One region of the Ensifer sp. KUDG1 genome, then DNA from elsewhere that is predicted to be linked to it. Evidence: predicted binding sites of a transcription regulator. Region 1 holds the regulator's gene; each other region holds the start of a gene.
The links. Region 1 encodes PhoB, which activates phosphate uptake and scavenging genes when phosphate is short. Its sites were predicted from a motif close to TGTCATNNANCTGTCAT; they were not measured.

Region 1 (7,365 bases):
CCCTGCGTGACGGCTCGCTCGGCCTTGGCGCCACTCGCTCGGAAACGGTCAAGAAGGTCATCCTTCCCGCCGCTCTTCCCGGCATCGTCGGCGCGCTGCTGCTGACCGCCTCGCGCGCCGTCGGCGAGACCATGATCGTGGTGCTGGCAGCCGGTGTCGCGGCCCGCATGCAGATCAATCCTTTCGAGCCGATGACGACGGTGACGGTGAAGATCGTCAACCAGCTGACGGGTGACCTTGAGTTCACCTCGCCGCAGACGCTGGTGGCCTTCGCGCTGGGCATCACGCTCTTCGTTATCACGCTCGGCCTCAACATTTACGCGCTCTACATCGTGCGCAAATACCGGGAACAGTACGAATGACCGACATCGCTTCCCCGACCGTCCGGATCTCCGCCCGTCCCGCATCCGCCAAGCGCGATATCGGCATCAAGCGTCGCTATGCTGCCGAACGCCGTTTCCGCTTCTACGGCATGGCCGCGATCAGCACCGGTCTCTTCTTCCTGGCTTTGCTGCTGTGGACCGTCTTTTCCAACGGCTACACCGCATTCCAGCAGACGACGATCACGCTGCCGATCGAGTTCACCGAAAAGGTCATCGACCCCAAAGGCGAACGCGCGACCGACGGCAAGGTGCTGATGACCGCCAACTACCCGCTGCTGGTGCGCGATGCGCTCGTCAAGCAGCTCGGCATCGACGCCACCAAGAGGCCGCAGGTCAAGCAGGCGACCGACATGGTTTCCGCCAGCTCCCGCACGCTGCTGCGCGACATGGTCGTCGCCGACCCGTCGATCATCGGCAAGACGGTTCCCGTCACGCTGCTGGCCGAAGCCAACATCGACTCCGCCTTCAAGGGCCAGATCGATCTCTCGGTCGATGAGGGCAAGCGCAAGGTCAAGGACCAGCAGGTCACCTGGATGAACGAGCTGGCCAGCGCCGGCATCCTGAAGAAGAGCTTCAACACCGGCATCTTCACCTTCGGTGCCTCCAGCCGTCCTGAAGCGGCAGGCGTCGGCGTCGCTGCCCTCGGCTCGCTCTACATGATGTTGATCGTGCTGGTTCTGTCGCTTCCCATCGGCGTCGCCGCCTCGATCTACCTCGAGGAGTTTGCGCCGAAGAACCGGCTGACCGACCTGATCGAGGTCAACATCAACAACCTCGCGGCCGTTCCGTCGATCGTCTACGGTCTCCTGGGCCTTGCCGTCTTCATCAACTTCGCCGGCATGCCGCGTTCGGCAGCCGTCGTCGGCGGCTTCGTGCTGACGCTGATGACGCTTCCGACCATCATCATCGCCACCCGTGCAGCATTGAAGGCGGTCCCGCCGTCGATCCGCTCGGCGGCCCTCGGGCTCGGCGCGTCGAAGATGCAGACCATCTTCCACCACGTGCTGCCGCTCGCCATGCCTGGCATCCTCACCGGCACCATCATCGGTCTTGCCCATGCGCTTGGCGAAACCGCGCCGCTGCTCCTGATCGGCATGGTCGCCTTCGTCGTCGATTTTCCCGGTTCGCCGATGGAGCCGTCGACTGCGCTGCCGGTGCAGATCTACATGTGGGCCAACGAGGCGGAACGCGCCTTCGTCGAGCGCACCTCTGGCGCAATCATCATTCTTCTCATCTTCCTGGTCGTCATGAACCTTGGAGCCATTCTGTTGCGACGTCGCTTTGAGCGCCGCTGGTAGTGAGGTAATTACTATGAACATCATGTCAGAAGCAGCAGTCGAGAAGGCCCTGGATCAGAAAATGAACACCGTGCCCTACAAGATGATCGGCAAGGATGTGTCGGTCTATTACGGCGAGAAGCGCGCGCTTTTCGACGTCAACCTCAACATCCGCGAGAACACGGTCACGGCGCTGATCGGTCCTTCGGGTTGCGGCAAGTCGACCTTCCTGCGCACGCTGAACCGCATGAACGACACGATCGAGAACTGCCGCGTCACCGGCAAGATCACGCTCGACGAAGACGACATCTACGACCCGACGATCGACGTCGTCGAACTGCGCGCCCGCGTCGGCATGGTCTTCCAGAAGCCGAACCCGTTCCCGAAGTCGATCTACGACAACGTCGCCTACGGTCCGCGCATCCACGGACTTGCCCGCACCAAGGCCGACTTTGACGAAGTGGTCGAGACCAGCCTGCAGAAGGCCGGTCTGTGGAACGAAGTAAAGGACCGCCTGCAGGAGCCGGGTACTGGCCTTTCCGGTGGTCAGCAGCAGCGCCTCTGCATCGCCCGTGCCGTCGCCGTCAGCCCGGAAGTCATCCTGATGGACGAGCCCTGCTCTGCGCTCGACCCGATTGCGACCGCCAAGGTCGAGGAACTCATCCACGAACTGCGCACGAACTTCACGATTGTCATCGTGACCCACTCGATGCAGCAGGCCGCCCGCGTTTCGCAGCGCACCGCCATGTTCCACCTCGGCAATCTCGTCGAGGAGAACGACACCGACAAGATGTTCACCAATCCGGATGACCAGCGCACCCAGGATTACATCATGGGCCGCTTCGGCTGAGGCCGCATAAGGCTGCAACAGTAACTGCAAAGCGCCCGTAAGGATCGACGATCATGTCCATGCATATCATGTCCGCCTATGACGAAGAACTGAAGTACCTGACGCGCCGCATCTCGGAGATGGGCGGTCTCGCCGAGCAGATGGTCGCTGAATCCGTTCGCGCGCTGGTCAATTCCGACCTCGCTCTCGCGCAGAAGGTGATCTCGGACGACACCGTTCTCGACGACGCCGAGCGCCAGATCGGCGAGAAGGCGATCGTCACCATCGCCAAGCGCCAGCCGGTCGCCGCCGACCTGCGCGAGATCATGGGTTCGATCCGCATCGCCTCCGATCTGGAGCGCGTCGGCGATCTCGGCAAGAACACCGCCAAGCGCGTGATCGCGGTCGCCGGATCCGGTATTCCGCGCAAGCTCGCCCGCGGCCTGGAGCACCTGGCGGAGCTCGCTCTGGTCCAGCTCAAGGAAGTGCTCGACGTCTACGCCTCGCGCTCGCCGGAGAAGGCCAACAGCATCCGCGAGCGCGACGAGGAGATCGATGCGATCTACACCTCGCTGTTCCGCGAACTGCTGACCTACATGATGGAAGATCCGCGCAACATCACGCCCTGCACGCATCTTCTGTTCTGCGCCAAGAACATCGAGCGCATCGGCGACCACGCGACCAACATCGCCGAGACGATCTATTACATGGCGACGGGTGCCCAGCCGGAAGGCGAGCGCCCGAAGGATGACACCACGTCGACGCTGGGCTCGGTCAACGACTGAGCGCCGAGCGCGCCGTAAGCATGCATGCCCTTTGAAATCTGATCCGGTCGCGGCTTCGGTCGCGGCCCCGAATTCCTGTATCTGAAGCACGCGGTTTTCGCCCCGCCTTTGAAATCGGCGGACGTGCTCCAGATTTAGAGTGTCTGAGCGCCGGCCGGGCCGATGAGCCCAAGGGTCGCCCGCGGTAAGGAGACGTTACCTGATGTTGCCAAAAATCGCCGTAGTCGAAGACGAAGAGGCGCTGAGCGTTCTGCTGCGTTACAATCTGGAAGCCGAGGGCTTCGACGTCGACACGATCCTCAGGGGCGACGAGGCGGAGATCCGGCTTCAGGAGCGGCTGCCCGACCTGCTCATCCTCGACTGGATGCTGCCCGGTGTTTCCGGCATCGAGCTTTGCCGCCGGCTGCGCCAGCGCCCGGAGACGGAGCGCCTGCCGATCATCATGCTGACGGCGCGCGGCGAGGAAAGCGAGCGCGTCCGGGGTTTGGCGACCGGCGCCGACGACTATGTGGTCAAGCCATTCTCCACGCCGGAGCTGATGGCGCGCGTCAAGGCGATGCTGCGCCGGGCAAAGCCCGAGGTCCTGTCGACGCTGCTTCGCTGCGGCGACATCGAGCTCGACCGCGAGACCCATCGCGTTCACCGCCGCAGCCGCGAAGTGCGCCTCGGCCCGACCGAGTTCCGTCTTCTGGAGTTCCTGATGTCCTCGCCGGGCCGCGTCTTCTCGCGCTCGCAGCTTCTGGATGGCGTCTGGGGCCATGACATCTATGTCGACGAACGCACCGTCGACGTGCATGTCGGTCGCCTGCGCAAGGCTCTGAATTTCTCGAACATGCCCGACGTCATCCGCACCGTTCGCGGCGCCGGCTATTCGCTCGAAAGCTGACAGATCCGGAAGTCTCCAACAAAAAAAGGGGCCGATCGGCCCCTTTTTTATTGATGCTGTCCGGCTTCTTAGCGGGCCCTGCGGCGCTCGCCCGACGGCTGGTAGGCCAGCCGCGCATGGAAGGTGCAGTAAGGCGACGATTCCGGGGAATCGTTGCCGCAGAAGTGAAACTCTTCCTTCAGCGGGTCGCCGATCGGCCACTTGCAGGTGCGCTCGGTGAGCTGGGTCAGCTCGAGGCGGCGCGACATCGGCACGACAACGTCGGTCCGGGTGCTGAAATCCTGCTCGGCAACGAGATCGACTTCGATTTCTTCCTTGAGAACGACAGCGCCGGCCGTGCGTGCAACCGGGCGGGCCGAAACGCGCGAAGCGTAGTTCGGCGCACGCGGTGCCGAGGTCGGGCGCTTCGGACGGGCCGCCGTCGTGGTGCTACCGCCGGCCTTGGCGCGACCTGGCAGGCTCAGGCGGTGAACCTTGCCGATGACAGCGTTACGGCTGACGCCGCCGAGCTGTGCCGCGATCTGGCTCGCGCTCAGGCCCTCGGACCAAAGCTTCTTCAGTTTCTCCACCCGCTCGTCAGTCCAGTTCATTTCTGCACTCTCCGTTCTCAGCGTTGGGGATGGCAGAATCCCTCACCGCACCCCGGCTGAACCCCGGGGTTGCAAACGCGATAACTCTTTTGGTGACTAGGTCCGCCGCATGCGTCTAGTAATTGAATGTTAACGTACTGACCGCTGGACTCTGTGGCAAGAGTCCCGGGAATCAGGCCGAATCGATTTCGTAGTTTTCCCCAACTTGCTCGGCCGGCGTTGCATTTTTGCAAGCCCTCCCGGACGATTTTTCTGCTGCCAGGAATCGACCCTTCATGTTGCGCTGCAAGGCTTGGTTTTGTTGACATTGCAGCGCGAAATGGGAATAGTGCCTGCGCCGCCGAAAGGCGGCATTTTTGATTTTTATCGGCCCGCGTGAGGCGCGGGATCGATGTCGATCTGGAGTGAAGGAGAGCCTCGCATGACTGCAACAACGCCGCTTTACGATACCTACATGCGCGCGCCGTTGCGTTTCGAGCGAGGAGAGGGCGCCTGGCTGATCGCTGAAGACGGGACGCGTTATCTCGATTTCGGCGCCGGTGTTGCCGTGAATTCGCTTGGCCACGCGCATCCCCACCTCGTCGAAGCGCTGAAGGCGCAGGCCGACAAGGTTTGGCACCTGTCCAACCTCTATGAGATTGCGGGCCAGGAAAGCCTCGGTCGCCGGCTGACCGCAGTCACCTTTGCCGACAAGGTGTTCTTCACCAATTCCGGCGCAGAGGCGCTGGAATGCGCCATCAAGACGGCACGGCGTTACCACTTCTCCAAGGGTCACCCGGAGAAATTCCACGTCATCACCTTCGAGGGGGCTTTCCACGGCCGCACGATCGCGACGATCGCCGCCGGCGGTCAGCAGAAATACATCGAAGGTTTCGGTCCGAAAGCGCCGGGCTTCTACCAGGTCCCGTTCGGCGACATCGCTGCCGTCAAGAATGCGATCACCGAGGAAACCGCAGCGATCCTGATCGAGCCGATCCAGGGCGAGGGCGGTATCCGCCCGGCGACCAAGGAGTTCATGCAGGAACTGCGCGCGCTTTGCGACGAGTTCGGCCTGCTCCTGATCCTGGACGAGGTTCAGACCGGCGTCGGCCGTACCGGCAAGCTGTTTGCCTATGAATGGGCCGACATCCGCCCGGATATCATGGCGGTCGCCAAGGGCATCGGCGGGGGCTTCCCGTTCGGCGCGTGCCTGGCGACCGAGGAAGCCGCATCTGGCATGGTGGCGGGCACGCACGGCTCCACCTATGGCGGCAATCCGCTGGCCATGGCCGTCGGCAATGCCGTGCTCGACGTCGTTCTGGCCGACGGGTTCCTCACGCATGTGCGCGATGTCGCGCTGGTCTTCCGCCAGGGTCTTGCGTCGCTCAAGGACCGTTTCCCTGATGTCATCGAGGAGATCCGAGGCGACGGTCTGATGCTGGGCATCAAGGTGAAGGGCCCTTCGGCCGATCTGCTGAAGGAAATTCGCGCGGAGAAGCTTCTGGCTGTGCCGGCCGGCGAAAACGTACTGCGTTTGCTGCCGCCGCTGACGATCACGGCCGAGGAGGCCCGCGAGGGCCTGGCACGTATCGAACGCGCCGCCGAGGCGGTTCGCAAGGCAAGCGGCAACGCCGCGGCCTGAAGGTAGCGACCCAAGGCCGACTATGGCGCTAGAATGACCTTCGTGCGAGCACGTATATGGCGTGCCGCACCGGGGATCGATTTTTCAGACAGGAACCGAGTACGATGGCAGGCACCAGACATTTTCTCGATCTTTCGGCCATGACGGCCGCCGACCTCCGGACGATCATCGACGATGCGCGCGTCCGAAAGGCGGCGACCAAGGCCGGAACCGCCGAGAAGCCGCTCGCCGGCAAGATGCTGGCGATGATCTTCGAAAAGCCCTCCACCCGCACCCGCGTTTCCTTCGATGTCGGCATGCGCCAGCTCGGCGGCGAAACCCTGTTTCTGTCGGGCACCGAAATGCAGCTCGGCCGCGCCGAGACGATTGGCGACACGGCCAAGGTCCTGTCGCGTTACGTCGACGCCATCATGATCCGCACCACCGACCACCGCCGTCTTCTGGAGCTGGCCGAACATGCGACGGTCCCCGTCATCAACGGCCTGACCGACGATACCCACCCGTGCCAGATCATGGCCGATATTCTCACCTTCGAGGAGCATCGCGGCCCGGTGAAGGGCAAGACGATTGCCTGGACCGGCGACGGCAACAACGTTCTGCATTCGCTGATCGAAGGTTCCGCCCGTTTCGGCTATCGCATGAACATGGCCGTGCCGCTCGGCTCCGAGCCGCAGGACAAGTTCCTGAATTGGGCGCGCAACAATGGCGGCGAGGTCCTCTTGTGTCATGATGCCGAGCAGGCCGTCGCCGACGCTAATTGCGTCGTGACCGACACGTGGATTTCGATGAACCAGGAACATCGCGCCCGCGGCCACAACGTCTTCCAGCCCTACCAGGTCAACGAGGCGCTGATGAAGCGTGCGGCCTCCGATGCGCTGTTCATGCACTGCCTGCCGGCGCACCGCGGCGAAGAGGTGACCGACGATGTGATCGACGGCCCGCAGTCCGTGGTCTTCGACGAGGCGGAAAACCGGCTGCACGCACAGAAGTCGGT
Region 2 (7,365 bases), on a different contig from region 1:
GGACATCCGCTTTTCCAGCGCCCAGGCAAGCTGATAGTCGAAGACGCGTTCGCCGTTTTCGACGAGGCCGCCATCGTTGCGCACCAGCCAGTTGTTGCGGTCGTCGGCATTGAGGCCATGATCGAGAAGCAACTGGAGGCACGAATTGTCCGGCTCGAACATCCGGTTGTAGAGCGCTTGGCTGTCATTGGCCCGGGCACCGGCATTCAGCAGCAGTCGCGCAAAGGCAAGGCAATCCGGGTGCGGCGGCTGCCGCTCCGGCCCTGCCTCGCCCTCACCGAAAACGCCCGTCAAGGCCGTGAAACGATACTGGCCGTCGTCGAGCCAGTAAGCGTTCGGATCGGCCCCACGCGCGATCAGGCGATCGCCCGCCGGCAGCGACGAGCGGCCGGGAACGCGGGCATAGGCGGCATAGAGCAGCGGATCCCAATCGAACGGACCGCCGCGCTTCTCTGCAAGTTTCGGGTCGCCATCGAGAAAGCGGTCGATCGCCGCGGCGTCGCCGAGTGCGGCGGCCACGTGAATGCTGTCCCCGGCAATTTCAGGATGGTCCTTGAGCAGGTCGAGCGCCTGAGCGAACCGCTCGGGATCGGCGGCGATGTCGCCGAAATAGGAGACCGTCGCCAGAGCGAGAAAGCGGTTTGCGACCTGTTCGGTCGATGGCGTGCCGCTCTCGGCCTTCTCCAGATGCCGCTTCAGCCGCGTCCAGCTGGCGAAGCCGAATTCGCGAGCAAGCACCAGTTGGGCATCCTGAAGGCCCATTGCGGTCGGTTTGGAGAAATAGGGAAGCGCCCGCTGCCTAACACTGGCATCGCCAGCCTTGACGGCCTTCAAAAAAGCCTTGGCCTGCTTGCGGATCGTATCGAGGGTAATGTTCGCGGAAAGATCGCGCGTGATCATGAAAGACCTCCTTTCATTCACGTCCGGTATCCGCGCCCACAGACTGAAAAGAGGTGTGGCAACCAAGTTCAGTGAGACAGGTGGGCCTTGCCCTTCCCGCGGATCGGATGCGCCCTGCGAACGACCGCATCGCTAGCATGGTCCCGATATACTTGTCCAGCGCGGTCAGCTTTCCGGTTCGTAGCGGACGAAGGCGAAACGATCGCTCGACGGCGCCCAGTTCGGAACATTGATCGTTCCCTGCCCGCCGAAGAGCTCGAACAGGATGCGGGCATTGCCGCCGTCCATGTCCATCAGCCTCAAGCGGACATCGAGGTCTCTTGGGTGATCGAAGACATCGCCGTCATAGGAAAGCACCAGCAGGTGCTTACCATCAGGCGACGGATGCGGGAACCAGTCGCCATAGCGGCTGTCGGTGATCCGCGTGACGTCGCGTCCGTCCGGGCGGATCCGCCAGATCTGCATCTGGCCGGTACGGCTGGAGTTGAAATAGATCCATTCGCCGTCTGCCGACCAGTCCGGCCCGTCGTTGCGACCCTCGCCATGGGTCAGCCGCCGCTCCTCGCCGCCATTGATGGAGATCGTGTAGATGTCGAAGACCTGGTCGCGGATGCCGCAATAGGTCACCGTTTTCCCGTCGGGCGACCAGCCGTGCCAATAGGACGGCAGGTTGCGGGTGACGAGCCGCGGCGTGCCGCCTTCGGCCGGCAGCAGGTAGATCGCCGACTTTCCGAACGCGGTCTTGTCGCTGATCGCGATCGTCGCACCATCCGGCGAGAGGCCGTGATCGTTGTTGCAGAGCGTGGCAAAGCCGGTGTCGATCTCCACCGGTTCGGAGCCATCGAGACCAAGCCGATAGAGCCTGCCGTCGCCATTGATGATCAGATGCTCACCGTCCCGCGACCAGTTCGGCGCCTCGACCAGCCTGTCCGTCTGCCAGACAACCCGCGTCTCGCCGGTCAAGATGTCATGGATTTCGACGGAACTGCGCATGCTCTTCTCCTCCGTGCAAAGCCGCTATTTCTTGTCTTCACCGACAGGCAGGGTCGCCAACACCTTGGAACAGACCGATTGCATCAGGATGGAATCGCGCCGATCCCGCCAGGTGGTGACCAGCCCCCAGGCCAGCAAGAGCAGGATGCAGATAAAGGCAACGCCGACGAGAGTAAGGCTTCCTGTCGCAAGGCCATAGATCCCGAAGATAGCAGGCGTCGCGAAATAGCCGACCTGCGCCGAAAGCTGCCGGCCGGGCGAAACGTCGCTCGCCGACCACAGTCGCAGGAGCCGGACTTCCTCCTCCGTAAAGGTGGGACGGCCCTGTCGGCCGTCCGGCTCTTCGGAGCGGGTGTCCACGCCCTAGCCCCGATCGCGGAAACGGTTGGTGATCGGGTAACGGCGGTCGCGGCCAAAATTCTTCTTGGTGATCTTGACGCCCGGCGCCGATTGCCGGCGCTTGTATTCGGCGATGTAGAGCAGATGCTCGACCCGGTGAACGGTCGCCTCGTCGTGGCCGCGGGCGACGATCTCGTCCGTTCCCATTTCCTTTTCCACCAGGCATTCGAGAATGTCGTCGAGCACCGGATAGGGCGGCAGAGAATCCTGGTCCGTCTGGTTGGGGCGAAGCTCGGCAGAAGGCGCCTTGTCGATGATGTTCTGCGGAATGACGATGCCGGAAGGACCGAGCGCGCCCGGCGGAACCGTGGTGTTGCGCCAGCTCGAGATCGCGTAGACCTGCATCTTGTAGAGGTCCTTGATCGGGTTGAAGCCGCCGTTCATGTCGCCATAGAGCGTGGCGTAGCCGACCGACATCTCCGACTTGTTGCCCGTGGTCACCACCATCGAGCCGAACTTGTTGGAGATCGCCATCAGGATGGTGCCGCGGGTGCGGCTCTGCAGGTTCTCCTCGGTGATGCCGGACTCCGTACCTTCGAACGTATCGGAGAGAGCGCTGAGGAACCCTTCGACCGGCTCGGAAATCGGCACGATGTCGTAACGGCAGCCAAGCGCCTCGGCGCATTCCTTGGCGTCTTTCAGCGATTCCTGCGAAGTGTAGCGGTAGGGCAGCATGACCGTGCGCACCCGCTCCTCGCCGAGCGCATCGACGGCGAGTGCCGCGCAGATGGCGGAGTCGATGCCGCCGGAAAGGCCGAGCACCACATTCTTGAAGCCGTTCTTGTTCACATAGTCGCGGAAGCCGAGCATGCAGGCGCGGTAGTCCGCTTCCTCCCGCTCCGGCAGGCGCGACTTCAGGCCATGCTCGCAATGCCAGCCGCTGTCGCCCTTCTTCCATTCGACGATCGAGATCGCCTCCTCGAACTGGCTCATCTGGAAGGCGAGCGACTTGTCGGTGTTGAAGGCGAAGCTGGCGCCGTCGAAGACCAGTTCGTCCTGGCCGCCGAGCTGGTTGGCGTAGATCATCGGCAGGCCCGTCTCGATCACCTGCTTCAGCACCACCTGATGGCGCACGTCGACCTTGCCGCGATAGTAGGGCGAGCCATTGGGCGACAGCAGGATTTCAGCACCGCTTTCGGCCAGCGTCTCGCAGACGCCGAGATCGCCCCAGATGTCTTCGCAGATCGGGATGCCGATGCGCACGCCGCGGAAATTGACCGGCCCCGGCATCTCGCCCGGATCGAACACGCGCTTCTCGTCGAACTCGCCGTAGTTCGGTAGGTCGACCTTGTCGCGGACCGCGATCACCTTGCCGTCGTCGAGCACGGCTATCGAATTGTGCCGGCCGGTCTTTGCCAGCCGCGGAAAGCCGATAATGACGCCCGGACCACCATCGGCCGTCTCGGCAGCGAGCTTTTCGACGGCCTGGAGACACGCCTTCAGAAAGGCCGGCTTCAGAACGAGATCTTCCGGCGGATAGCCGGAAATGAACAGCTCCGTCAAAAGCAGGAGATCGGCGCCCTGGCGCGCCGCGTCGGCGCGCGCCTCACGCGCCTTGGCCAGGTTTCCGGCGATGTCGCCCACGGTCGGATTGAGCTGGGCAATGGCGATGCGAAGGAGCGAAGGGGCGTTTTTATGGGCGGTCATGAGCGGGCCTGTCGGTCTGTCCTGAACGATTGCAGCTGACTTTCGCAATGTTCTTTAGCGCAATCTGCGGGAAAATACCCACAGGCAATCGCAGCGACACGAAAAAAACCGAAAAATTCTGTTTTTCCCGGTCCTTATACTGGGCTGTTCGCGCGGCTTCACGCCACGAAAAGCCACCCTCCATTCCCGTTAAGAAACCATTCATCCCCTGTTCAAAATGACGGGCGTATGACAGTTACACGACGCATTTATGAAATTGGAGAATATGTTGGCCAGTATCGATTCCGCGGTTGCGAGAGGCTCACGTGTCTATGTCGATAGACCGGGCTTCGCCACACGGCACGCCAAGACGCTCGCGGCCACCCGCAGCGCATTCTTCTCCCTCTTCGTCGCAGCCGTTCTGGTGTTCCTCGTCGAACTGATCGTGCGTCAGTCGCTTGCCGATAGCATCGCCTACATGCTCGATCCGACGCGCCCGGCGCTGACGACCGTTGGCGCCTTCTTCCTGATCCTGCTCGCTGTCGACGGCATTTTCGGTCGCGAACACAAGTCGGCCGTGGTGATTGCGCCGCTTGCCATCATCCCCGCCGTTGTCTGCCAGCAGAAACAGGTCTTCCTGTCCGACCCGCTCTATCCGACCGATTTCCTGTTCGGTCGCCAGATCATGGAACTGATGCCGGTTCTGGTGAAGGACCGTCCCTGGACGGCCGTCGGCATCGCTGTCGGCCTGGTCGTCGCCGTCGTTGGCATCGCTCTCCTGCTGCGTTTTGCCTGGCGCACCTTCCCGAAGCTGACGAAGCGCGAGCGCATGGCCCGCCTCGCCTTCGCGCTGCCGCTGCTCGTCGCCTTCTGGAACATCATGGATTACAACCAGTTCTCCTGGATCCGTGATCGCCTCAAGGTCATCCCGATCATGTGGGACCAGACCGAGAACTACAGGCACAACGGCTTTGCCCTCGCCTTTGCCATCAACCTGCCGATGGCCAATGTCAGCGCGCCCGCCGGCTACATGGCCGACGCGATCGACCGTATTCCGGTGAAGCCGCTCCCCGCCGGCACCTCGCACCGCGGCAAGCCCGACGTCATCGTGCTGATGAGCGAATCCTTCTGGGATCCGACCCGCCTGCCGAACGTCAAGCTTTCGCCCGACCCGATGCCGACGATCCGCGCGATGCAGTCGGGCAACGTCTTCTCGCCGGAGTTCGGCGGCATGACTGCCAATGTCGAGTTCGAGGCGCTGACCGGTTTCTCCAACGCGTTCCTGCCCTATGGCAGCATCCCGTACCAGCAGTATATCCGCAATCCGATCCCGTCGCTTGCCACCTTCTTCCGTGGCGAAGGTTATGTCTCGCGCGCCATCCATCCGTTCCAGAGCTGGTTCTGGAACCGGACCGCAGTCTACAAGGCCTTCGGCTTCGACATGTTCAAGTCGGAAGAGAACATGCCGCCGATGCAGAAGCGCGGCATCTTCGCCTCGGACGAGTCGTTGACCAACGAAATCATCCACCAGGCGGATGCGATGGACGATCCGTTCTTCTTTTTCGCCGTCACGCTGCAGGGCCATGGTCCCTATGAGGCGAACCGCTATGCGAAGAACACCATCAAGGTCGAAGGCGACCTGCCGGAAGCCGACCGGCAGGTGCTGGAAACCTACGCTCAAGGCATCAAGGAAGCTGACGAAAGCCTGAAGAAGCTGATGGAGTGGGCGAAGAACCGTGACCGCGAAACGATCATCGTACTCTTCGGCGACCACCTGCCGCCGCTCAACACCGTCTATACCAGCACCGGTTTCATGAAGGGCGTGACCGCGGAACGCAAAGGTTCGAAGGAGCAGATGAAGGCGCAGCATGAAACGCCGCTCGTCGTCTGGTCGAACAAGACCGGTCCGAAGAAGAACGTCGGCACCATCAGCCCGGCCTTCCTCTCCTACCAGATCCTCAAGCAGTCCGGTTACGAGCACCCCTACTACACCGGTTTCCTCGGCAAGGTGTACGACCAGTACCGCGTCGTCGACCGCTACATGCTGATCCGCAAGAACGGCAAGGAAGTTGCCGAATGGTCGCGCCAGCCCAAGGTGCCGGCGCTTCTGCGCGACTACCGCTTCCTGCAGCACGACATGATGTTCGGCGACCGCTTCTCGACCGACCGGTTCTTCAAGTCGCACGCGGACCTGTTCGCAAGCGCTGCCGAAACCCACTGACACAAGAAGCCGGACCGGTCGCACCCGGTCCGGCTTCGCGCCTTCCGCCATGGCGATATTGGCTGACGCCTGAAATCCCCCACGCCTTAAGCTTTTGATGGTTCTCACGCGGGCAAAGCAAAACCGCTGCGGACTTTTGCGCGACATGCCCTAGATTTCATCCGGCCAACACCGGAGATCCCCATGCCGCATTTCAACGACATTTCGAAACAGCTTTTCGGCAAGCCAATCAGCGAGCTTGGCGAGATCGAGGCCCGCATCCTCGCCCACGCCCGCGATCGCCGCACGCTTTCGACGGATTCCCACGCGGCGTTTACGGCCGGGCTCTCTTTCGGCGACAGGCTCGCGGACAATATCGCCCGGGTCGGCGGCTCCTGGAGCTTCATCATCGGCTTCTGCGGCTTTCTCGTCTGCTGGGTTCTGGTCAATTCGGTGCTGCTCATCACCGGAGCGTTCGATCCCTACCCCTACATCTTCCTCAACCTGGTGCTTTCGATGCTCGCCGCGCTGCAGGCGCCGGTCATCATGATGTCGCAGAACCGCCAGGCCGAACGCGACCGTTTCGCCGCGTCGAAGGATTACGAAGTCAATCTCAAATCGGAGGTCGAACTGATCGCGCTGCATCACAAGGTCGACGACGTGCTGCTGCGCGAGATCTCCGAGCTGCGCGCCGACCTGGCGGCGCTCAACCGTCAGCTCGAACATTACCGCGCGCCGCCCGCACAGCAGTGACCGGATATGGGCCCAAGCTGCACTCACTGCCGGCGACATAACCGGCAGCCTTTGCGCGCATCTCAGAGCCCGCACAAGGGGCGCGCGCAGGTGCCGCAGCAGGGCGAAAACTAGCTCATCTTCATAAACCCTAATTCAACTGTGAATACACATTTTGCAACAATCGCGAAATGCATTGGGATTCAACAACTTATCGGAGTATGAAAAAATTAATATTTGAGGATCACGTTAGGGGTGCAGGGACATTCGAAAAATACAGCAACGTGGGTACGCGGAGATGCTGCAATGTCCAATTTCAAGCGCCTGTTAGGTGGCCGAGACGGGGCCGCTGCGATCGAATTTGCAATAATAGCACCGCTCTTCTTCATGTGCGTGCTGACCCTGATCGCATACGGCGTCTACCTGAGTGCCGCCCATTCCATTCAGCAGATCGCCGCCGATGCCGCCCGCACGGCCATTGCCGGCCTCTCCGAAACCGAGCGTGAACGGCTCGC
Region 3 (7,365 bases), on a different contig from region 1:
CTCGGCAAGTCGCTTTGCAAGCACCGGCGTCTCGGCTGTAACAACGACGACGGCGATCTCGCCGAAGGCTTCGCGGAACGCCGGCAGGGCACCGCGGCTGCCATTGACGATCGCCGTCATGCCGTCCCTGACATTCCTGAGCACGACGGCGGGGATGCCGTATTTCAGCCCATGCGCATCCCAGAAGACGGCGAAGGCGCCATCCTTCTGCATCTCGACGAACTCGTCTTCCGACACGCTTTCATGCACTTCACTACCGGCATCCGACGGACGGGTGATGACCCGGCGGACGAAATGCACGTCGTGACAATCGGCAAAGTGCCGAGCGGCAAAGCCCATGACGCTGTCCTTGCCGGCGCCGCTCGGGCCGACGACGACGACGAGCGCGCCGCCCTTTTCGGTCGCGCTCATGCGACACGCCGTCCTTCGCGCCAGACGGAGCGCACGACCGGGATGCCTTCCTTGCGGTGCACGCGGGCGATATCGGCGCGAAGGCCAACGGCGATGCGGCCGCGGTCATCGAGACCGACGGTGCGCGCCGGCGTCGACGTCACCATGGCGATTGCCTTCGGCAGGTCGACGGCGTCGAGTTCGTCGGAGAGCACGAAGGGGGCGTGGATCAGGCTGAAGGGCACATAGTCCGACGACAGCACGTCGAGCACGCCGCGCTCGGCGAGATCGCGGGCGGCGATGTTGCCGGAGTGCGACTTGCCGCGCACGATGTTCGGCGCACCCATCAACACGCTCAGCCCCGCGCGGTGCGACGCCTCGGCGGCCTCGAAGCTCGTCGGGAACTCCGCAAGCTTGATACCGAAGCCGATCGATTCTTCGACGTGGTCGACGGTCGCGTCGTCATGGCTGGCAATGGTGATGCCGCGGGCCGCACACGCCTCGGCGAGCGCGGTGCGGTGCGGACCGGCATACTTTGCCGACAATGCCTGCTGCCGCTCGACGAAGCGCGCGAATTCCTCGTCCGAGAAGCCGCGCTTGGCTTTGTAGTAGAGCGTGTACTGGTCCATCGTCTGGAACTGCCGCTGACCCGGGGCATGATCCATCAGCGAGACGAGCTTGACCTGCGGGTCGTTCTGGAAATCCTCGTAGTGATCAAGCACGTCGGAGGTCGACACCTCGCAGCGCAGGTGGATCAGGTGATCGGCGCGAAGGCGACCCTCTTCCTTGGCCTGGGCCAAGGCGTCGGCCATGCTGCGCATTTCGCCCTTCTGGAAGCCGCCGTCCTCGTCGGAGCCGAGACGCAGGCAGTCGAAGACCGTGGTGATGCCGGAGGTGACTACCTGGGCGTCATGGGCCTGGATCGCCGCGATCTTCAGCCAGCGCACGCCGGGGCGCGGGGAGTAGTGGGCTTCGAGGTGGTCGGTGTGCAACTCGATGAGGCCGGGGATCAGATAGTCGCCTTCGAAGTCCTCTCCGCTGGCAACCGTTCCCGCGGAGATATCGGCTATCTTGCCGTCGCGGATCAGCACCGAACCATCGAGGATGCTGTCCTCAAGGACGATGCGGGCGTTGGTCAAAACCTGTTCTTTGCTCATCTCATGCGATCTTTCGTTGGGTGTCGCTGCCGAGCGGCAGCAGGGAGCGGACAGTAAAGGGTGCGCCGCGCTCCGGTTCGACGAAAAGCGCGACTGACGTAACGTGAAGTGGTTTGCCGATATGCTCGGCAAAGGTGGTTTCGAGCGCGGTACGCATCACGCCGCTGGTTTCCGTGGGTACCGGGCCGGTCAAGGTCAGGTGGAACTGGAACTCTTCGAAAACATAGGGATAGCCCCATTCTCTGAGGTAGCGCCTCTGGCGCTCCGGCAGGCTGTTTGGCTTGCGGCGGGCAAAGTCGGCGTCCGACAGCGGCGCACGGAACGGGTCGAAGCGGTGAACGGCGTCTTCGGCCAAATCCTGCAGGTCGAGGCAAGGCGCGGATGGCACGAGAGCGAAGAACGGGCCCAACTGGTGCAGCACGATCTCAGGGATTTCGAACGGGTCGAGGTCGGCGGCAAAGCACTCGAAAATACTGAGAAGCTCGTCTTCGTCCCGGCCTTCGGCAAGTTCGAAAGGCGCCTTCAGCGTGCCGTGAAAACCGTAGCGCCGCGGGTCGGCCGTCAGTGCGCGTTGCGTCTCTTCGTCAATCCCGGCGATCGTCGGAAGCGTGAGGTCTTCGCCGGTAAAGGCATCGCGCCCAAGCCAACGGGACGCGACCTGCGACAGCCGGCTGTCCGCCGGCGGCGCGAAATAGATGGCATAACGCACGGTTTTCACTTTCTTGTAGCGACCGGCCCGCCAGGGCGGCGGGTCGATTGTTTGCGGGATGCGATGCGCAGCTAGCCGATTTCCATGACAACATCATGATGGCGGACACGCAAATGCTTGGCTGTCGTCAATGTGCCTTGCTGCCCATCAGGCGCGAACGGCACGCGTTCGAGATGCTGTCGAAAATAAAGACAACCAGCAAGATCAGAAGCACCATATAGGCGACATTTTCCCAATCGGAATTGGTACGCATCGCTTCCCAGAGTTTCAGGCCGATGCCGCCGGCGCCCACGGCGCCGATGATCGTTGCCGAACGGGTGTTCGATTCCCAGAAATAGAGCGCCTGGCTGGCAAAGACCGGCAACACCTGCGGAAGCACGCCGAAGCGTTGCACCGCAAGCGGCGTCGCCCCGACCGACTTCACGCCCTCGCGCTGCTTGTCGTCGATGTTTTCCAGCGCTTCGGAGTAGAGCTTTCCGAGTGTGCCGGTGTCGGTGAAGAAGATCGCCGAGATACCGGCAAGCGGTCCGGGGCCGAAGGCGCGGGTGAAAAACAGTGCCCAGATGAACATGTCCACCGACCGCAGGAAGTCGAAGAAGCGCTTGACCACCTGGTTGGTCAGGAAGCTCGGGGTGATGTTGCGGGCGGCCAGGAAGCAGAGCGGGAAGGCGATCAGCGACGCAAAGAGCGTGCCGACGAAGGCCATGACGACGGTCTGTAGCAGCTTCGTCCAGACGTCGAGATGCTGCCACTCGGCATTATAGAGGATGTTGTTCCAGGCAAGCGACAGGTTGGAACGGGCCGGATCGATGCGCTCGCCGGAGGCGATGAGCGAGGCGACCTCGCCATAGCTTTTGCCGAAGAAGGGCGAGTTGGTGTCGAACAGGAAGTTCGCCCAGCCGAAGAAGCGGTTGCGGACGGAGACCTCGTCGCCTTCCACTTCCGCCCAGCCGGTGGCGCCGAAGGCAAGCACGATCTTTTCGCCCGGCCGCTTCTGTGTTGCCCAGGCGGGCAATACGCCCTGCGGCCGCACCGTGTCGGCGCCGTCGACGGCCATGACAAGCGTGTCGCCGCCATGGGTCGCCTTCACCAGGCCATCGGTGATCTCGATCCTGGTCGAGCGGTTGTAGGTGACGACGACGCGCGTCAGGACTTCTTCTGTCCGTGTTTCGACACGGTTCTGCGGTTCCGTGGCGGTGGTGCCGCCGAGCGCGGAACCGGGGGCCATGAAGCTGAAGGACGAGCTAGCCTTCGGCTTGACCGCCTGCGTGGTGGCGGCCGGTATTTCGACCTGGCGTGTTACCGTCTGCCTGTCGAGTTCCACCCAATCCGGATTGGGATTGGGCCCGAGCGGCGAATTGCGCTGATAGTTGAGGCGCATCGTCCGGTCGGGGGCGACGTGGATTTCCGGGCGTACCTCATAGGAAACCCAGTCGGCGAGGTAGGTGCCGGCGATGCCCCAGTTGGCATTGCCGAGCACGTGGCCGATCGAGAAGAACCACCAGCTGAAGATGAGGTAGACGACGACGCCACCGGCGATGGCTGCGGTGCGCACGCGCCTGGAGGTCGAGGATTTCAGGAGTTCGGGATGGCGGCTCGCGATCGCGTCCATTTCCATCGGGTTCAATCGTGTGGTCGTGGTCATGGTGCGCACCTACTGGGCAAGCTGGAAGGCCTGCTCGCCAACGAGGCGGCGGCGAAGCCAGGCGGAGAACTGGTCGACGGCAAAAATGGTCGCAAACAGCAGGAGGACGATTGCAAGGGTCTTGGCCTGGTGTCCCTGGCCGATCGAAAGGCGGAGAAGCTCGCCAATGCCGCCGCCACCGACGGCGCCGATGATCGTCGAGGCGCGCACGTTGATCTCAAGGCGCAGCAGGAAGTAACTGGCGAAGTTGGGCAGAACCTGCGGCACCATGCCGAACCAGACGCGCTCGATCCAGTTGCCGCCGGCAGCCCGCAGGCCCTCGTCCGGCTTCATATCGGCGTTTTCGACCACTTCATAGAAGAGCTTGCCGAGCGCGCCGATCGTGTGGATCGAGACGGCGGCAATCGCCGGAATGGGGCCGAGCGACAGGATGGCGAGGAAAAAGCCGGCGATCACGACCTCGGGAAAGGCGCGCAGGATTTCCATGATGCGGCGAACGATGCCGCGGATCCACGGATTGGGCATCAGGTTGCGCGCGGCAAGGAAGCAGAGCACGAAGCCGAAGGCCGTGCCGATTACCGTCGAGAAGATCGCGATGTTCACGGTCTCCAGCATCTTGTGCACGTATTCGGGGATGTAGAAGCTCTCGGTCAGGTACAGCCGGCCCTCGGGATAGTTGTACTTGAAGCTGCCGTCGTCGTAGGGCGAGGGCAGGTCGAACATGGCGCGGAAAATTTCCAGCCCGTCGCGCGGGGCGAGATCGCCGACGAAATCGAAGAAATGCGGCAAACGGTCGAAGAACTTGCCGGCATTGGAATCGTTGGCGAACCAGAGCGAACCCGACAGCGCCAGGAGGAGAACGCCGAAGCCGAGCCAGGAGTAGAGCCGGCGGCGGGAACTGAGTTCCTGCCAGTGACGCTCGATGACGGCGCCGTTGTCGCTCAGATGTCGCGGGAGCAGGGAAGTTGCCATGACCGTTCCGGCTTTCGCCGGCCTCTAGAGCATTTCCAGGAAATTTGCGAAGCGGCTTTCCGCCCCGGAAATGCGTGAAAACAATGCGACGGAGGATGCGAAAGCACCCCTTCAAACAGTGAAACGCTGGCCGTTTGGGCGGCCAGCGTTCCCGAGTGGTGCGGGTCTATCAGCCGCCGATCGTCGCCTTGCGGGCGTCGATGATCGGCTTGTAGAAGTCGGCGTTGACTTCGGTGAAGCCGGTGAAGTCGCCGCCCTGGATGGCCGAGAAGCAAGCGGCGTCGGTCTTCGGCAGGTCGAGCATGAACTGCTTGAACTTGGCCTTCATGTCGTCGTTCATGGTGGAGCGCACGACGATCGGGCCGTTCGGGATCAGCGGCGACTTCCAGAGCTCGACCAGGTCGTTCATGTCGAGGATGCCCTTGTCGACCATCTTCTTGAGGTTGCCCGAGGTGTAGCCGTCCTTGAATTCGCCGACGCCCGAACCGAAGGTCGTGCCGGCATCGAAGGTGCCCTTGACGACTTCGAGAACGAGGTTCTCGTGACCACCGCCGAAGCCGGTTTCACCGAAGAATTCCTTGACCGGCGCGCCGATCGATTCCGGCAGCGTGACGAGCGGGATGAGGTAGCCGGAAGTCGAGTCCGGATCAGCGAAACCGAGCTTCTTGCCCTTCAGGTCTTCGAGCTTGGTGATGCCGGAATCCTTGCGGGCAACCATGATCGAGTGGTAGCCGGTCGAGCCGTCGGTCTGGACGGTCGTCAGGATCGGCTCGACGGCGTCGGCCTTGGCGAGATAGATCTTGGCAAAGCCGGAAGCGCCGAGTTCGGCGTAGTCGAGCGTGCCGCCAAGCAGGCCCTGGATGACGCCGTCATAGTCGGCGGCCGGGAACAGCGAAACCTTTTCGACGCCGATGGCAGCCGGCAGCTTGTCGACGATGCACTGGAAATTGCGCAGGCGGTCGGCTTCGTTTTCGCCGCCGATAATGCCGACGCGGAATTCCTTGAGGTCTTCAGCCTGGGCGTGGCCGACGAGGGCGAGGAGCGCGACGGCGCCCAGAAGAGCTTTCTTCAGCATAAGGTTCTCCCGTGTCCGGCTTGGCCGGATCCTATTGGGTTTCAAAGAGGTGCCCTTGACGCGGGCTTTCGATCGTGGCGGGCGTCAGATGCCGGCGAGTGCCAGCGGCTTGAGGCCGGCCGATGCCGTTTCTTCCTGCGGTACTGCCGCCGGAATGTTGATGCTGGTGGAGGTCATCGATTCCTCGATGCCCGTGTCGGCGCCGTAGATCTCGGCAACGGCTGCCGCCGTCAGATCCTTGGGCTGGCCGTCGAAGACCACGCGGCCGTGCGCCATGCCGATGATGCGTTCGCAATAGTTGCGGGCGGTGTCGAGCGTGTGCAGGTTGGTGATGACGGTGATGCCATCGCGCTCGTTGATGTCGCGCAGCGCATCCATGACGATTTTGGCGTTCAGCGGGTCGAGCGAGGCGATCGGCTCATCGGCAAGCAGAACCTTCGGCTGCTGCATCAGTGCGCGGGCGATCGCGACGCGCTGCTGCTGGCCGCCAGAGAGCGTGCCGGCCGGCTGCAGCGCGGTCTGCTCGATGCCGAGACGCTCGAGCGCGCCGATCGCCATGATCCGTTCTTCGCGGGTGAACATGTTGAGGATGCTGAGCACGGTCGAGCGGTGGTTGAGGCGGCCGAGCAGCACGTTGGTGAGCACGTCGAGGCGCGGCACCAGGTTGAACTGCTGGAAGATCATTGCGCAGTCGCGCTGCCAGGTGCGAAGGGCAGCACCGCGAAGCGACGAGACTTCCGTGCCGTCGAAGACGATCGCGCCGGAAGACAGGTCCACGAGGCGGTTGATCATGCGCAGGAGCGTTGACTTGCCGGCGCCGGAACGGCCGATAACGCCGACCATCTGGCCCTGCGGGATGTCGAAGGTAACCGAACTCACGGCTGTCTTCTTGCCGAACTGGCGGGTTACATTCTTCAACTGAAACATGTCTAGCAGGTCCTCTTTCGGGGAGACCGGTCATCGGTATGACCCTGCCATATCGCCGCTTCATGAAGCCGGAATGTCAGTTTGTTGTAAGTTCTGTTACAGTTCACAGCCCCGCATGTTTGGTTGACCAAATTTGACTGCCGGCGCGCAGGCGCCCGCACCCCCATCAACTTTCAGGGGGAGTTCGCATCAACATCGAGCGAATACCTGCGGTCGGCGACGCAGGACCGGTGAGGGGCGCTAGTTCTGCGGACCGGGGTCCAGCGTCGCGCCGGGAATGTAGAGTGCAATCGGCCGGATTTCGTAGATCGCGCTCGGATTGGAGCGGCGCAATTCGCGCGCGGCGTCAACGGCGGCGTCGATGGCCGGGAAGTCGACGACGTAGAGGCCGAGCAATTGCTCCTTGGTTTCGGCGAAGGGCCCATCGGTGACGATGCCTTCGCCGTTGCCCCTTAGCGTCACGGCACCTTCGGCTGGTCCGAGCCGGGCG
Region 4 (7,365 bases), on a different contig from region 1:
GATAACACGGGCGCGGACCTCTTCGGCCGCCACGCGAATGGCGTCGTTGGCGCGGTCGCCGACTTCGGCGTCCGTTTCGTTGCTGCCGCGCACATAGGTGCCGATGCCGCCGAACCAGAGCAGGTCGACCTGGCTCTTCAGGATCGCGTTCATGATCTCGAAGGGCGTTGCCTTCTGCTTGTCGAGGCCGATGGCGGCCATCGCCTCAGGCGTCAGCGTCACCGACTTTTCGGCACGCGAGATGATCATCGCGCCGTCCGAAAGCGTCTTGCGGTCATAGTCCTGCCAGCTCGAACGCGGCAGGTCGAACATGCGCTTGCGCTCGGCAAAGGAGGCATCGATATCCGGCGACGGATCGATGAAGATGTCGCGGTGATCGAAGGCGGCGATCAGGCGGATCTTTTCGGAGAGCAGCATGCCGTTGCCGAAGACGTCGCCCGACATGTCGCCGACGCCGGCAACGGTGAAGGGCGTCGTCTGGATATCGATGTCCATCTCGCGGAAGTGTCGCTTGACGGTTTCCCAGGCGCCGCGGGCGGTGATGCCCATCTTCTTGTGGTCGTAGCCGGCCGAGCCACCCGATGCGAAGGCGTCGTCGAGCCAGAAGCCTGCTTCCTGCGCCAGGCCGTTGGCCGTGTCGGAGAAGGTCGCAGTGCCCTTGTCGGCGGCCACGACGAAGTAGGGATCGTCGCCGTCATGGCGCTGCGTGTCGGCCGGTGGCACGACGTCCTGGCCGACGATGTTGTCGGTTACCGACAGAAGCGTGCGGATGAAGGTCTTGTAGGCTTCGGTACCGGCCTTGAAGACCTCGTCGCGGGTGCCGCCCACCGGAAGCAGCTTCGGATAGAAGCCGCCCTTGGCGCCGACGGGCACGATAACGGCGTTCTTCACCTGCTGCGCCTTGACGAGGCCGAGCACTTCCGTGCGGTAGTCCTGGGCGCGGTCCGACCAGCGAAGGCCGCCGCGGGCGACCTTGCCGAAGCGCAGGTGCACGCCCTCGACCTCGGTGCCGTAGACGAAGATTTCGCGGAACGGATGCGGTTCCGGCAGGCCGTCGAGCTGCTTCGGGTCCAGCTTGAAGGCGAGGACCGCGCGCGGCTTGCCGTCGGCGTCATGCTGGAAGTAGTTGGTCCGGAGCGTTGCTTCGATCGCGTTGACGTAGCGGCGCAGAATCCGATCCTCGTCGAGGCTCGGAACGGCCGAGAGCGCGTCCTCGATCGCCGACAGCAGCGCGTTGCACTTTTTGGCGCGAGGCTTTTCCTCGAGCTTCGGATCCATGCGGGTCACGAACAGCTTGAAGATGTCGGCGGCGATCGCCGGATACTTGTTCAGCGTGTCGGCGATATAGCCCTGCGAGTAGGTGATCCCCGCCTGGCGCAGATAGCGGGCATAGGCGCGCAAGACCGTCACCTCACGGGCATTGAGGCCCGCAAGCAGGACCAGCCGGTTGAAGTTGTCGTCCTCGGTCGTGCCGTTCCAGGCGGCGAGGAACGCTTCTTCGAGCGCCGGTCCGGACTTTTCAAGGTTCAGCGCGTGGCCGTCGCGGTGGATGAGCTCCATGTCGTGCAGCACGACCTTGCGCTTCTCTTCGCCGTGGGCGTTGACGCCGATGTCGTAGGTCTGTTCGCTGATCACTCGGAAGCCGAGGTTTTCAAGCAAGGGTACGCGACGCGACAGCGACACGGGTTCGCTGGCGTGGAAGATCTTGAGCTCGGCGGTATCGGCCCGCGAAACGGTGCGGGGATAGTGATAGAACTCGATCCGGATCGGATCCGGCCCCTTGCAGGCGGCGATATCTGCGAGATCCGCATAGGCTTCAGCCGGCGTGAAGAACGACTGGTAGGCATTGTCGACATCGAGTTCGATGCCGTCCTTGCGGGCAAGCAGGTCAAACCGGTCGATCCAGCGGGTGACGATGCCGCGAACGGCCTCTTCGAGCTTGGCCTGCGGAATGCGCGGCGTCTTGCCGGCGTAGCGGCCGATGATGAAGTGGACGCGGGCGAGACCGCCTTCCGGGAAGGCCGGGTAATAGGCGGAGACGCGACCGTCATAGACCGTCTTCAGATAGTCGCCGATCTTCTCGCGAACATCCGAATCGTACTGTTCGCGCGGCACGAAGACGATGACCGACACGAAGCGGTCGAAATGGTCGATGCGCGGCAGCACGCGGATGCGCGGCCGATCGCCGAGTTCGTTGATCTGTTCGCAGAAGGCGGCCAGCAGGCCGACATCGATCTGGAACAGGTCGTCGCGCGGATAGGATTCCAGCGTGTTGGCCAGCATCTTGCCGGAATGGCTTTGCGGATCGTAGCCGAAGTGATCGACAATCTTTTCGATCTTGTGGCGCAGAAGCGGAATTTCAGCTGCCTGGCGGGTGTAGGCCGAGGAGGTGAACAGGCCGACGATGCGCAACTCGCCAGCGACGTTGCCGTCGGCGTCGAAGCGCTTGACGCCGATATAGTCCATGTAGGCGCGGCGATGCACGACCGACTTGACGTTGGCCTTGGTGACGATCAGGAAATCCGGGCCATCGAGGAAGGCGAGAATTTCAGGCGTGGTCAGCACCGCGTCCTTGCCCTGGCGCAGAACGCGCACATCCGGGTTGGATAGGATGCCAAGGCCCCTGCCCTTGCCGCGTTCGACGGCTGCCTTCTCGCCCTTGCCCGAATAGGTGTATTCGCGCATGCCGAGGAAGGTGAAGTTGTTGTCTCGCAGCCAGCGAAGGAAGGCGAGCGCCTCGTCGCGGTCGCTCTTCTTGCGCGTCGCGTTGTAGGTTTCGAGTTCCGACATGGCCTGATCGAGCAAGGTCGTCATCGCCGGCCAGTCGTGCACGGTCTGGTGGACCTGCTCCAGCACGTCGCGGATGCGGTTGCTGAGCTGCTCCGCCTCGACGGGCGCAAGCTTGGTCAGGTGGATCTGGATATGGCTGACGCGGTGCGACGGATCGCTTTCCTCTTCCGGATCGAAGAGCTTTGCCGGCTTGCCCGGTTCCTTGACCAGGATGGGATGGATCGCGAGGTGAATGTCACGGTGGGTGCTGGTGATTTCCCCCATGACCGAGTCATAGAGGAACGGCATGTTGCGTTCGGTTACGGCGATGACCGATACCTCAGTACCACCCGGCGCGATGCCGGCGACGGCTTCGACCGAAATCTGCGGCTTGCCGCCGTCCCAGCGGGCGAGTTCACGAGCCGCATGGGCTGCGGTCAGCGCCAGCATGTCCGCCGAATAGAGATCGAGGTCATCGTTGCTGGCCCCACCGAAGAGGATCTCCGGCGCCAGCGCCTCGACGCCCAGTTTGATGGCGGCCGCCTTCGCTGCGTCGATGTGTCTGTCCCGCTTCGGATTGTATTTCACGCCCATGAAGTCTCTCCCATTCATGATAGGCCAAACCCTATCAGAACCATGGCTAATGGCGACCGCTTTTTACGCTGATTTCGGCAAAATCGAGCCCAAAATCGGAGAATTTCACGTGAAAACAGCTTAAATCCATTTAAATCGAAGGTAATTTCGCAAAAATTGCTCGAAAATCGAAGAAAAAGCACGAAAACGCCAGAGGCTTCTCCGGAGCCTATCTGCCATCGGCTGTTGACAGGGCGGTGACAGTCGGGTGAACAGAGTTTCGAGATCGTAGGATTGGACTGGTCGATGCCCGAAATGCCTTCCCTGCCCGGCGCCGTCATCGTCATCTCGAGCCATGTCGTGCGCGGCAAGGTGGGCAACAGGGCCGTGGTCTTCGCGCTGGAGACCCTGGGGCATCCGGTCTGGGCCCTGCCGACCGTCATCCTCCCCTGGCATCCGGGCCATGGCCGCTCCACGCGGGTCGCCATTTCCGATCAGGATTTCGGGGCGGTGATCGATGACCTCATTGCAGCACCCTGGGCCGGAGAGGTGCGCGCCGTCCTTTCGGGCTACCTCGGCTCGGCGGGACAGGCGGAAGCTGTGGCGCGGCTGGTGACGGCGCTGAAGGAGCGCAATCCCAAGCTGATCTATGCCTGCGACCCCGTGGTCGGCGATGCCGGTGGTCTCTATGTGCCGGAAACCACGGCGGTTGCCATTCGCGACCGCCTGCTGCCGCTTGCAAATCTTGCGACCCCGAACCGCTACGAGCTTGCCTGGCTCGCTGGCGCGACGCTGGAGACGAACACGGCGATCCTCGACGCGGCGCTCGGCCTTGGTCCGGCCCGCGTGCTGGTGACGTCCGCCGTGCCGATGATGAGTGGCGGGACCGGCAATCTCTTTCTTTCGGGCAACCACGCGCTGCTTGCCGAACATCGTCTGGTCGAAAACCCGCCGAACGGCACGGGCGACCTGTTGGCGGCGGTGTTTCTCGCCCGGATCCTTGAAGGACTTTCAGAGGAACGCGCCTTGCAGATGGCGACGGCGAGCGTATTTGAGATCATCGCGCGGAGCGTCAAGCGCGGCGCAGATGAATTGACCATCGAGCAGGACGCGTCGAGCCTCTCGACGCCTATGGCGATGGTGCAGATGCGCCGGCTGGTTCATCCGAATCAGATGCGGCGCAAGTGAAGAAGCTGTTCACGGACCGCCACCCTATGGCATCGTGGATTGAATTTTAGATCGCGATCATTTTCATGACGGAGGTGCGGGTGGGCGAAAGCCGGCCATGCCGCCTTGAAGCACGAGCGGAGCAATCGATGGACAAGCAGCAGCAGCGTTTTCCGGACTATCTTCTGAACGGCTACCACAATTTCATGAACGGTCGCTTCAGCGAACAGCAGAAACGCTACAAGGCGCTGGCGGAAACCGGGCAAAAGCCGAAGACAATGGTCATTGCCTGTTGCGACTCGCGCGCTGCGCCGGAAACGATCTTCGACAGCGGCCCGGGCGAACTCTTTGTCGTGCGCAACGTCGCCAATCTCATGCCGCCCTACGAGCCCGATGGGCACTACCACTCGACTTCGGCGGCGCTGGAGTTCGCCGTACAGTCGCTGCGCGTGAGCGACATCGTCGTCATGGGCCACGGCCGCTGCGGTGGCATCAAGGCGGCACTCGATCCGGATGCCGAGCCGCTATCGCCAGGCGATTTCATCGGACGCTGGATGCATCTTCTGAAGCCCTCGGCCGAACAGATCCAGAGCAATGACGTGATGACCCAGGCGGAGCGCCAGCGCGCGCTTGAGCGGGTTTCGATCCGCAACTCGCTTGCCAATCTGCGCACGTTCCCCTGCGTCCAGATCCTCGAGGCCAAGGGCAAGCTGCACCTGCATGGCGCGTGGTTCGACATCTCGACCGGCGAACTCTGGGTGATGGACCCGGTCACCGGTGACTTCTCCCGCCCGGGAATGTAATCGCTCAGCAAAAAGGCCCGGCTCTTTCGAACCGGGCCTTTTGTCTGGTTGGAACGGCTAGACGTTCCGCAAGACGCAAATCCTAGAGACCGTCGATCTCGGCGCCGATGATGGCGATCGCCTGCTGGTAGACGGTTGCCGCATTCCAGCCCTGGATCGCGGCGAAGTTCGCCTGACCCTGCTGATAGCCGGCGCCCGGCTGCCAGCCATGGCCGCGCAGGAAGTTGGCGGTGGACGCCAGCGCGTCGGCCTTGGAGCGAACCATGTCGACATGGCCGTTGCCGTCGCCATCGACGCCGTATTTCAGGACGTTGGCGGGCAGGAACTGGGTCTGGCCGATTTCGCCGTGGGCGGCGCCCCGCGCATCCGGGCTCAGGTCGCCGCGCTGCACGAGCTGCAGGGCCGCGTAAAGCTGGTTGGTGAAGTAGTCCGAGCGACGGCAGTCATAGGCGAGCGTCGAAACGGCCGAGAGCGTGTGCTCCTTGCCCATGAAACCGCCGAAACCGGTTTCCATGCCCCAGATGGCGATCAGCGGGCCGGCCGGTACGCCGTAGCGCCGCTCGATGCTGGCAAAGAGGGCAGCGTTCTGCTGCTTCATCTTCTTGCCGCGGGAAATGATCACCTGGCCGCCACGCTTCTGCATGAACTGGTCCAGCGACAGCTTGAAGCTCTTCTGGCCGCGGTCGGCGCGGATCGTCGCCTTGTTGTAGGAGACGCCGGAGAGTGCACGGTCGAGCACCTGCGGGCTGATGCCGCTGCCGGAAGCCTGTTGCTTGAAGTTCTGCACCCAGGCTTCAAAGCCGCTTCCGTCATTGCCGCATTGAGCGGCAGATGCCACCGCCGGAAAAACTGCAGTCGAAATCAGGGCGGCAAGCCCCACTGCTGCGCACTTCGCCCTGTGCATGAAATACCCCGTCATAGCCCGAATCTCGTTGCTCTTAAAAATGCCAGCCTTCGCCGGCCGTGTCACCTCCCGCAAGCGGCAGGTAACTTTATCGTGGTTTCACGTGAATCCGGGAAGGATCGGCCCCTCGTGAAACAGGAAACCCGCCAGGCCCGAAAGAGCCTGGCGGGAGTGAATGGTTCTAGTGCCGTTTTCAGGCAGCCTGCTTACGCGGCTTGATCAGGCCACGGTTGACCAGGAGCTCGGCAATCTGGATGGCGTTGAGAGCAGCGCCCTTGCGCAGGTTGTCGGAGACGACCCACAGGTTGAGGCCGTTCTCGACGGTCGCGTCCTCGCGGATGCGCGAGATGTAGGTCGCATCTTCGCCGGCGCATTCGTAAGGGGTGACGTAGCCGCCGTTCTCGTGCTTGTCGACGACCAGGCAACCCGGCGCTTCGCGCAGGATGTCGCGCGCTTCGTCGGCGGTGATCTCATTTTCGAACTCGATGTTGACCGATTCCGAGTGGCCGATGAAGACGGGCACGCGCACGGCGGTGCAGGTCACCTTGATCTTCGGGTCGAGCATCTTCTTGGTTTCGGCCAGAACCTTCCACTCTTCCTTCGTGTAGCCGTCTTCCATGAACACGTCGATGTGCGGGATGACGTTGAAGGCGATGCGCTTGGTGAACTTCTTCGATTCGATCGGATCGGCAACGAAGACAGCGCGGGTCTGGTTGAAGAGTTCGTCCATGCCGTCCTTGCCGGCGCCGGAAACCGACTGGTAGGTCGAGACGACGACGCGCTTGATCTTGGCGTGGTCGTGCAGCGGCTTCAGCGCGACGACGAGCTGGGCGGTCGAGCAATTCGGGTTGGCGATGATGTTCTTCTTGGTGAACTGCGCGATCGCGTCCGGGTTCACTTCCGGCACGATCAGCGGCACTTCGGCGTCGTAGCGCCAGGCCGAGGAGTTGTCGATGACGACGCAGCCCTGCTGGCCGATCTTCGGCGAGTACTTCAGCGATACGGCACCGCCGGCCGACATCAGGCAGATATCGGTGTCGGAGAAGTCGTAGTTTTCGAGGTTCTTGACCTTGAGGGTCTTGTCGCCAAAGGAAACTTCCGTGCCCTGGGAGCGGGCCGAAGCAAGGGCGACCACTTCATCCGCGGGAA

Region 2: the regulator PhoB is predicted to act here: its motif matches at 4,157-4,173, upstream of M2267_RS09220 (LTA synthase family protein).
Region 3: the regulator PhoB is predicted to act here: its motif matches at 2,341-2,357, upstream of M2267_RS20705 (DUF1045 domain-containing protein).
Region 4: the regulator PhoB is predicted to act here: its motif matches at 3,589-3,605, upstream of M2267_RS27515 (NAD-glutamate dehydrogenase).

The regions. Positions count from the first base shown of each region.
Region 1 is NZ_JBNDIG010000001.1:462,327-469,691, forward strand. It holds gene pstC (phosphate ABC transporter permease subunit PstC) at 1-362, shown strand, start outside; gene pstA (phosphate ABC transporter permease PstA) at 359-1,681, shown strand; gene pstB (phosphate ABC transporter ATP-binding protein PstB) at 1,695-2,510, shown strand; gene phoU (phosphate signaling complex protein PhoU) at 2,561-3,274, shown strand; gene phoB (phosphate regulon transcriptional regulator PhoB) at 3,477-4,160, shown strand; gene M2267_RS02365 (GcrA family cell cycle regulator) at 4,229-4,750, opposite strand; gene M2267_RS02370 (aspartate aminotransferase family protein) at 5,172-6,371, shown strand; gene argF (ornithine carbamoyltransferase) at 6,476-7,365, shown strand, end outside.
Region 2 is NZ_JBNDIG010000002.1:745,727-753,091, reverse strand. It holds gene M2267_RS09240 (ankyrin repeat domain-containing protein) at 1-900, opposite strand, end outside; gene M2267_RS09235 (TolB family protein) at 1,066-1,893, opposite strand; gene M2267_RS09230 (hypothetical protein) at 1,918-2,253, opposite strand; gene M2267_RS09225 (NAD+ synthase) at 2,257-3,939, opposite strand; gene M2267_RS09220 (LTA synthase family protein) at 4,208-6,139, shown strand; gene M2267_RS09215 (DUF1003 domain-containing protein) at 6,323-6,871, shown strand; gene M2267_RS09210 (TadE/TadG family type IV pilus assembly protein) at 7,157-7,365, shown strand, end outside.
Region 3 is NZ_JBNDIG010000008.1:241,562-248,926, forward strand. It holds gene phnN (phosphonate metabolism protein/1,5-bisphosphokinase (PRPP-forming) PhnN) at 1-411, opposite strand, end outside; gene M2267_RS20700 (alpha-D-ribose 1-methylphosphonate 5-triphosphate diphosphatase) at 408-1,547, opposite strand; gene M2267_RS20705 (DUF1045 domain-containing protein) at 1,549-2,256, opposite strand; gene phnE (phosphonate ABC transporter, permease protein PhnE) at 2,384-3,901, opposite strand; gene phnE (phosphonate ABC transporter, permease protein PhnE) at 3,911-4,873, opposite strand; gene phnD (phosphonate ABC transporter substrate-binding protein) at 5,043-5,948, opposite strand; gene phnC (phosphonate ABC transporter ATP-binding protein) at 6,033-6,875, opposite strand; gene M2267_RS20730 (YciI family protein) at 7,116-7,365, opposite strand, start outside.
Region 4 is NZ_JBNDIG010000014.1:3,645-11,009, reverse strand. It holds gene M2267_RS27515 (NAD-glutamate dehydrogenase) at 1-3,363, opposite strand, end outside; gene pdxY (pyridoxal kinase PdxY) at 3,649-4,530, shown strand; gene M2267_RS27505 (carbonic anhydrase) at 4,659-5,312, shown strand; gene M2267_RS27500 (lytic murein transglycosylase) at 5,395-6,216, opposite strand; gene M2267_RS27495 (aspartate-semialdehyde dehydrogenase) at 6,410-7,365, opposite strand, start outside.